Fibrella aestuarina BUZ 2: one gene and its partner. The protein of the gene in region 1 interacts with the protein of each later gene in a pairwise test. Links are inferred from orthologs where the notes say so. Each region holds a gene or a part of one and is shown on either strand. Other genes may lie near its edges. The genes, in order: FAES_RS15090 and dnaE.

Region 1 (3,249 bases):
AAGAAACGTATAGCGAGTCGCTGGGACTACAGGGCGCCGATCTGATCGCCCGGATGCAGCAATCGTCCGAGCGGATGTCGACGCTGATTCATGATTTGCTAGCCTATTCACGGCTCACAACCAAGCGCGATGGTAAACAACCCGTTGACCTGCAAACGCTGCTGAATCAGGTGCTTGATGATCTGATTGTGCCGCTGACCGAGTCGGGCGCCGAGGTAGAGGTGGGGCCGCTGCCGATCGTCAGTGGACACCAGATGCAACTGCAGCAACTGTTGCAGAACCTGCTGACCAACGCCATTAAGTTTCGCCGCGACGGTGTGAAACCCGTTGTCCGGATCTCAGTAAAAAAAGTGCCTGCCACCGCCTTACCTGACTCGGCCCGCCCCGTCCGGCTCGCCAACATGTACGTCTGTCTGCGGGTGCAGGACAACGGAATCGGTTTCGAAGAGAAGTATGCTGAGCGTATTTTTCAGGTCTTTCAGCGCCTCCATGGCCGTAGCCAGTATGCTGGTACGGGCATTGGGCTGGCCATTGTGCAGAAAGTCGTTGAAAACCACGGGGGCACTGTAATTGCCAGTAGCCAGCCGGGTGAAGGGGCTACGTTTTCGGTCTACCTGCCCGCCTGACAACGGGTGGTAGTTGCCGGTGAACGGGCGGTTGGCCGGTACCGGCAACTGTCGACGACGGGTAGGTTTTCCGGGCCCGGTTGGCTACCTTTGACTATGGACAATTTTGTCGTCTCGGCCCGGAAATATCGTCCAGCTACCTTCGACACGGTAGTGGGGCAGGGCCATATTACCACTACGCTCAAGAACGCCATCAGGACCAATCAGTTAGCGTCGGCGTTCCTTTTTTGTGGCCCGCGTGGCGTTGGCAAAACGACCTGCGCCCGGATTCTGGCCAAAACCATCAACTGCCAAAACCTGACCCCCGAGGTAGAAGCCTGCGACCAGTGCGAGTCGTGCGTGAGCTTCAACCAAAGTGCGTCGTTCAATATTCACGAGCTGGATGCCGCGTCGAACAACTCGGTCGACGATATCCGTAACCTGATCGATCAGGTACGTTACCCGCCGCAATCGGGCAACTACAAGATTTACATTATCGATGAGGTGCACATGCTCTCGGCGGCGGCGTTCAATGCGTTTCTGAAAACGCTGGAAGAGCCGCCCAGTTACGCTATTTTCATTCTGGCGACGACCGAGAAACACAAGATTCTGCCCACGATTCTGTCGCGGTGCCAGATCTTCGACTTCAACCGGATTCAGCCCGCCGACATTGCGGGGCATCTGGCCAGTATTGCTCAGAAAGAGGGCGTAACGGCCGATGGCGATTCGCTGGAGTTGATTGCCCAGAAAGCCGATGGCGGCCTGCGCGATGCCCTGTCGATGTTCGACCTGAACGTGACGTTTTCGCCCGACCGGACGTTGCGTTACCGCGAGGTGCTCGATAACCTGCACATCCTCGATTACGATTATTACTTCCAGCTGACTGACCTGCTGCTGACGGCCAACCTGCCCCAGACCCTGCTGGTGCTCGATGAAATTTTGCGGAAAGGCTTCGATACGCATCAGTTTGTGGTGGGACTGAATCGCCATTTTCGCGATTTGCTGGTGTGCAAGGATGCCGCCACGGTGCAGTTGCTTCAGGTAACCGAACGCGTACAGCGGCAGTACCTCGATCAGGCGGCGCGGGCTCCGTTGTCGTTCCTGCTCTCGGGCCTGAGCATCGGCGGGCAGTGCGACATGAATTTCAAGCAGGCTAAAGACCAGCGGCTGCACGTCGAACTGGCCCTGATGAAGCTGGCCAGCCTTCGAGACCTGCTCAACTGGGAGGCGCTGCCCGAGCCAGCGCCGTCGCGGGCGGCGGGTTCAGGTACAATGCCAAATGGGGTAGCGCTGGAAACGAACGGCGCTGCCGAAAAAAAAAACGGTGGACTACCCCCTGACGACTCCCTGACGGCCACCGTCACCGACGTACCCAGCCCATCGCCCAGCGTACCGCCGCATACGAGCGAGCCGGAGGGAGGTTATCAGGCAACGCCGCCCGTGTTGCCCCCGCCAACTACCCCCTCGCTGACACCGCCCGGTGCCGCCCGCTCAAACGGGGTGGCCAAACCGGCCATTCCGCCGTTGCCGCCCCGTACCACCGCCCCGGCCGCCGGGGCACCGTTGCCCGTGAGCACCAAACTCCGCTCGACGGTCGGAATCGGCGCCAAGCCGCAGGCCGTAGAAACGGAATCGGTGGTTGTGACGGGCGAACGGCCCAGTCAGCCCTTTACCTTCGACGAGCTATTGGCGACCTGGCGCGCGTTCTCGGCCCTGCGTAAGCAGCAGACCGACATGGCGAGTGAGCAGGTTATCCTGAACCGGGACCTTACGCTGACGGGGACAACCGTTAGGATCAAACTGGACAATCACGTGCAGGCCGATCTGTTTACGAGTATGCTGCCCGATCTGCTGATTTATCTGCGGCAGAACCTGCAAAACTGGCAGTTGCAGGTCGAGCATGTGGTGGAGTTGGTCGAGACGAAAAAGATGATTTACACGCCGCAGGACAAATACAATTACCTGGCCGAGAAAAACCCCGCGCTGCATAAACTTCGGCAGGCACTGGGGCTGGAAGTAGATTATTAAGCCGTAGCTATGACTAACCAACCGGTGCTGTTGTTCGATGGGGTCTGCAACCTGTGCAATGGGGCGGTGCAGTTCGTGATTCGGCACGACCAGGCGGGCTATTTCCGCTTTGCCTCGCTTCAGTCAGAGGCCGGGCAGGCGCTGTTGCAGCAGTTTAACCTGCCCACCGACCAGTTCGACTCGTTTGTGTACGTGGCCGATGGTCGCTGCTACACCGAGTCGACGGCGGCGTTGCTGGTGGCGCGCCACCTGGGTGGGGCCTGGCCCTTGCTCTACGGATTACGGATCGTCCCGCGTGTTATCCGGGATGGGGTGTACCGGTGGGTAGCGCGGAACCGCTACCGGCTGTTTGGCAAACGGGAGGCCTGTATGCTCCCGTCGCCCGCTTTACAGCAACGATTTCTGGCTTAGAGTGCGGCGTCCACTTCCTTCGTTAGCATAGTGGTCAGGTACGTGGTCACCTGCTCAGTAAAGCCCGGCAGCGTGGTCAGGTCGGCCTGCCAAAGCGATTGGTCGGCCAATACGGTCTGCACGAACGTACTGATCGAGCCGGGTTGGTTTGAGTCGACAGCCTGCCATTTTTCGTAGAAATAGCCCGCTTTTTCGTCCCGGATTG
Region 2 (4,510 bases), 1.4 Mb from region 1 along the record:
TGCTACCTGTTCCCCACCCGCCACGCTGGTTGCACAGGCTCCCTGCGAAAGTGGGTATACTGGGGTGCTGTTGATTGCGTCAGATTATAAACGCACAACCGGACCCAATCAACTTGTCTATTCTATCTATCCGCAAAAGGATACGCTGTCAGACGACTACACCAAAAGCGCCTACGCCAACTTCTCCGACGACCGAATCATTATTAGCGAAACCGTCTTGAAGGATGCCCCCAAGTTTGCCGTTCAGGTAACCATAAACTGCAGTGGTAAACTGGTTGAATCCCAGTTTTTTGCCTTCGTTAAACGCCCAACCGCCAGTCCCGGCTGTTATGTATGGGCGTTGCAGAAGAAGGGTTGAGGGGCTTCGGGGAGGCGCCAAAGAATAAGCCTAATTCGGCCAAAAACTTCGGGTGGGCGTTGCCCGTTCCTCGGGGGTTTGCCTAAATTTACCAAACAGACTGTCTGCCCAACCAGGCGTTCTTCGGTAAATCTATGCAGTTTTCGCACCTTCATTGCCATACCCAATACTCGCTGCTCGATGGGCAGGCCGATATTAAGAAGCTGATTAAGAAGGCTAAGGCCGATAATATGCCCGCTGTGGCGATTACCGACCACGGCAATATGTTCGGCGTGTTTGAGTTCGTGGCCGAGTCGGCCAAGCAGGGCATCAAACCGATTGTTGGCTGTGAGTTTTACGTGGTTGATGACCACACGCGCAAGCAGTTTACCAAAGAGCAGAAAGATATTCGCTACCATCAGCTGCTGCTGGCCAAAAATCCGACTGGCTACAAAAACTTGGCGAAGCTGTGCTCGCTCGGCTACATGGAAGGCTTGTATGGTAAATACCCGCGTATTACCAAAGAACTGATCGATAAGTACAAGGAGGGCCTGATCGCTACTACTTGCTGCATCGGGGCTATCGTGCCCAAAACGATTCTGAAAAAAGGCGAAGAAGCAGGTGAGACCGAGTTTAAGTGGTGGCTCGACCGCTTCGGGGAAGACTATTACGTGGAACTGCAACGCCACGAGATTCCCGATCAGATCAAGGCCAACGAGGTGCTGGTCAAGCTGGCCCGGAAATACAACGTCAAGATCATCGCTTCCAACGACTCGCACTACGTCGACCGCGACGACTGGGTTGCCCACGATATTCTGCTGTGCGTCAACACGGGCGAAAAGCAGAGCACACCGTCGATGAAGGAATTCAACGACGAGGAGGCGATGCCCAAAAACACGCGGTTCGCGTTCTTCTCCGATCAGTTCTATTTCAAGAACACGCAGGAGATGAGCACGCTCTTCCACGACCTGCCCGAGGCCATCGACAATACTAACGAGATCGTCGACAAAGTGGAGACGCTGAAGCTGAAGCGCGATATTCTGCTGCCCAACTTCCCGATTCCGCAGGAGTTTCAGCAACATACCGACGACGTCCTCAATCAGTGGGAATACCTCAAGCACCTGACCTACGAAGGGGCCAAAAAACGGTACGTCGATATCTCGCCCGAAGTGCAGGAACGACTCGATTTTGAGTTGTTTACCATCCGGACGATGGGTTTTGCGGGCTATTTCCTCATCGTGGCCGACTTCATCAAGGCCGGGCGCGACCTAGGCGTGATGGTGGGGCCGGGCCGGGGCTCGGCGGCGGGCTCGGCGGTGGCTTACTGCATCGGCATCACCAATATCGACCCCATTAAGTACAACCTGCTGTTTGAACGCTTCCTCAACCCCGACCGGAAGTCGATGCCCGATATCGATACCGATTTTGATGATGAAGGTCGGCAGAAGGTGATCGATTATGTAGTCGACAAATACGGAAAGCAGCAGGTGGCGGCCATTGTTACCTACGGTACGATGGCGGCCAAATCGGCGATTAAAGACGTGTCGCGGGTGATGGATTTGCCCCTCAACGACGCCAACGCCCTCGCCAAACTGGTGCCCGACAAACCAACCTACAACATGACCCTGAAGCGGATTTTCGAAGATCCGATCGACGGGCCGGGTGGGCTGAGTAACCTCATTACACCCGATGAAGTCGAGAACGTACGGCGGATGCGGGCGCTCGAGTCGGGTGATCAGAACGTGGGGCGGGTCATGAAACTGATCGACACCGAGAAGGTGCAGAACGTGTTGCAGCAGGCGCGGCGGCTGGAAGGCACCGTGCGCAACACGGGCGTTCACGCGGCGGGGATCATCATTGCCCCCGACGACCTGAGCAACATCGTGCCGGTGTCGACGTCGAAAGATACCAACCTGATTATCACCCAGTACGAGGGTAAGGTAATCGAAGACGCGGGCGTGATTAAGATGGACTTTCTGGGGTTGCGCAACCTCACCATCATCAAGGAATGCCTGCGCTTGATCAAGCAGAACTACGGCCGGGAGATCGACATCGACAGTATTCCGCTCGACGACCCGAAGCCATACGAACTATTCCAGCGGGGGGAGACAAACGCCATTTTCCAGTTTGAATCCGACGGGATGAAGAAGTACATGAAGGACCTGAAGCCCGACCGGTTTGAGGACCTCATTGCGATGAACGCCCTCTATCGACCCGGTCCCATTCAGTACATCCCGAACTTCATCAACCGGAAGCACGGCCGTGAAGAGGTGAAGTACGACATGCCCGAGATGGAGGAGTATCTGGCGGATACCTACGGCATCACGGTGTATCAGGAGCAGTTGATGCTCTTGTCGCAGAAGCTGGGCAACTTCACCAAGGGCGACGCCGACGTGCTGCGCAAGGCGATGGGTAAGAAAGACCGCGCCACGCTCGACAAGATGAAGGGCAAGTTTATGGAGGGCTGTGCCGCCAACAAACTGCCTGTTAAAACCTGCGAAAAAGTATGGACCGACTGGGAAGCCTTCGCCTCCTACGCCTTCAACAAATCGCACTCGACCTGCTACGCCTTCGTAGCCTACCAGACGGCCTGGCTCAAGGCGCATTACCGTTCGGAGTACATGGCGGCGGTTTTGACGAGCTGCCTCGGCAACATTGAGAAAATTACCTTCTTCCTCGAAGAATGTAAGAACATCAACATCCCGGTGCTAGGCCCCGACGTGAACGAATCGGAGCGGGTGTTTGGCGTGAATAAGAAGGGCGAAATTCGGTTCGGGCTGGGTGGTATCAAGGGCTCGGGCGACGCAGCCGTCGAAAACATCATTGCCGAACGTACCCAGAATGGCCCTTACCAGGATATGTTCGATTTCATCACGCGGGTAAACCTCCGGACGGTCAACAAGAAAACAATCGAATCGCTGGCCTACGCCGGGGCTTTCGATGCCCTCGACCCCGACATCCACCGGGCGCAGTATTTCGAGACGGCACCCGGCGACACGAGCACGTTCATCGAGAAGATTATCCGCTACGCCAACAACCACCACGCCGAGAAATCGGCCTCGCAGCAGTCGTTGTTTGGTGGTGGGGCAGGTAACGACGTGGCCATGCCCCGGCCCAAACCGCCCGTGGTGACGCCCTGGAATCAGATCGAGAAGCTCAAGTTCGAGAAGGATGTCGTCGGGTTTTATATCACCGGCCACCCGCTCGATGAATTCACCGTCGAGCTGGAAGGGTTCTGCAACTGCACGCTCGATAAGGTCTACGAAACCAATGCGCCCGAACTGCGCATCGGCGGGATCGTGTCGAGTGTGCAGACGCGCATCGCCAAAAACGGGAACCCGTTCATGATCTTCAAGCTCGAAGACTACCAAGGGTCGATGGAGATGACGCTCTTTGGGGAAGACTACGCCCGTATGGCGCAGTACGTGGAGCCCGGACTGTTTCTGCACGTGACGGGCAAAACCCAAAACCGCTGGAACTCCGATCAGCTGGAGTTTAAGCCGACCAACATCCGCTACCTCAGCGATATCCGCGAGAAGATGTGCAAGGAACTGGCCATTACCATCAACCTGGCCTTCTTGAGCGAGGAACTGATTGGGGTCATCAATGACCTGGTGAAGGCGCACCCAGGTACGTGTACGCTGTCGATGAAAGTAAAAGATCCCGACGAGCCCGTGGAAGTAAACTTATTGTCGCGCCAATACCGGGTCTTCCCCGACAACCGCCTGCTGAACGCGCTCCGCTCGATGGATGGGGTGCATTGTAAAGTCGCTTAGCGCCCCCAACGTACCTGCATAGCAAAAGCCCGGCCCAAGCCGGGCTTTTGCCGTTTATAGCCCAGGCAGAGGCCATTTGATAATAAAAAATAACAAAGATTGTAACAAAATAATATTTGGCATTTTAAAAATATATCAAAATTTCTTCAAAAGTCGGTTTCGATTGTGCTTTATAGGATAATACCGCGATTCACTTGCTAATATTATAAGAATATTGCATTTTTTAGGTATTTCCACAAAAAAATTAAACCTCAAACATTGCAACAGTCATTTTGTTAGCTAAAATTTGTGCCAAATAAAACCACGTTCCATTATACACCTGACAGAATAAAACACATGAAAAAAGCACTTTTACTTGCTTCTTTATCGAGTTTCGCTGTTGTAGCCCAGGCCAACG

Evidence for each region.
Region 2: the proteins of FAES_RS15090 (region 1) and dnaE interact in binary tests that used the Escherichia coli proteins (3 or more experiments, as listed by UniProt). The link is inferred for Fibrella aestuarina BUZ 2 from one-to-one orthologs.

Annotation. Positions count from the first base shown.
Region 1 is NC_020054.1:3,723,479-3,726,727, forward strand. The notes cover bases 246-3,177. They hold FAES_RS15090 (DNA polymerase III subunit gamma/tau), read left to right. Parts: upstream 246-722; coding sequence 723-2,633; downstream 2,634-3,177. Other genes in these bases: FAES_RS15085 (ATP-binding protein), read left to right, coding at 246-626; FAES_RS15095 (thiol-disulfide oxidoreductase DCC family protein), read left to right, coding at 2,643-3,044; FAES_RS15100 (tagaturonate reductase), read right to left, coding at 3,041-3,177. Also shown: more of FAES_RS15085, read left to right, coding at 1-245; more of FAES_RS15100, read right to left, coding at 3,178-3,249. UniProt on the Escherichia coli protein: Part of the beta sliding clamp loading complex, which hydrolyzes ATP to load the beta clamp onto primed DNA to form the DNA replication pre-initiation complex.
Region 2 is NC_020054.1:5,091,569-5,096,078, reverse strand. What follows is about bases 121-4,313. They hold dnaE (DNA polymerase III subunit alpha), read left to right. Parts: upstream 121-492; coding sequence 493-4,113; downstream 4,114-4,313. Other genes in these bases: FAES_RS21185 (hypothetical protein), read left to right, coding at 121-358. In the rest of the region: more of FAES_RS21185, read left to right, coding at 1-120; FAES_RS21175 (porin), read left to right, coding at 4,450-4,510. UniProt on the Escherichia coli protein: DNA polymerase III is a complex, multichain enzyme responsible for most of the replicative synthesis in bacteria. This DNA polymerase also exhibits 3' to 5' exonuclease activity. The alpha chain is the DNA polymerase catalytic subunit.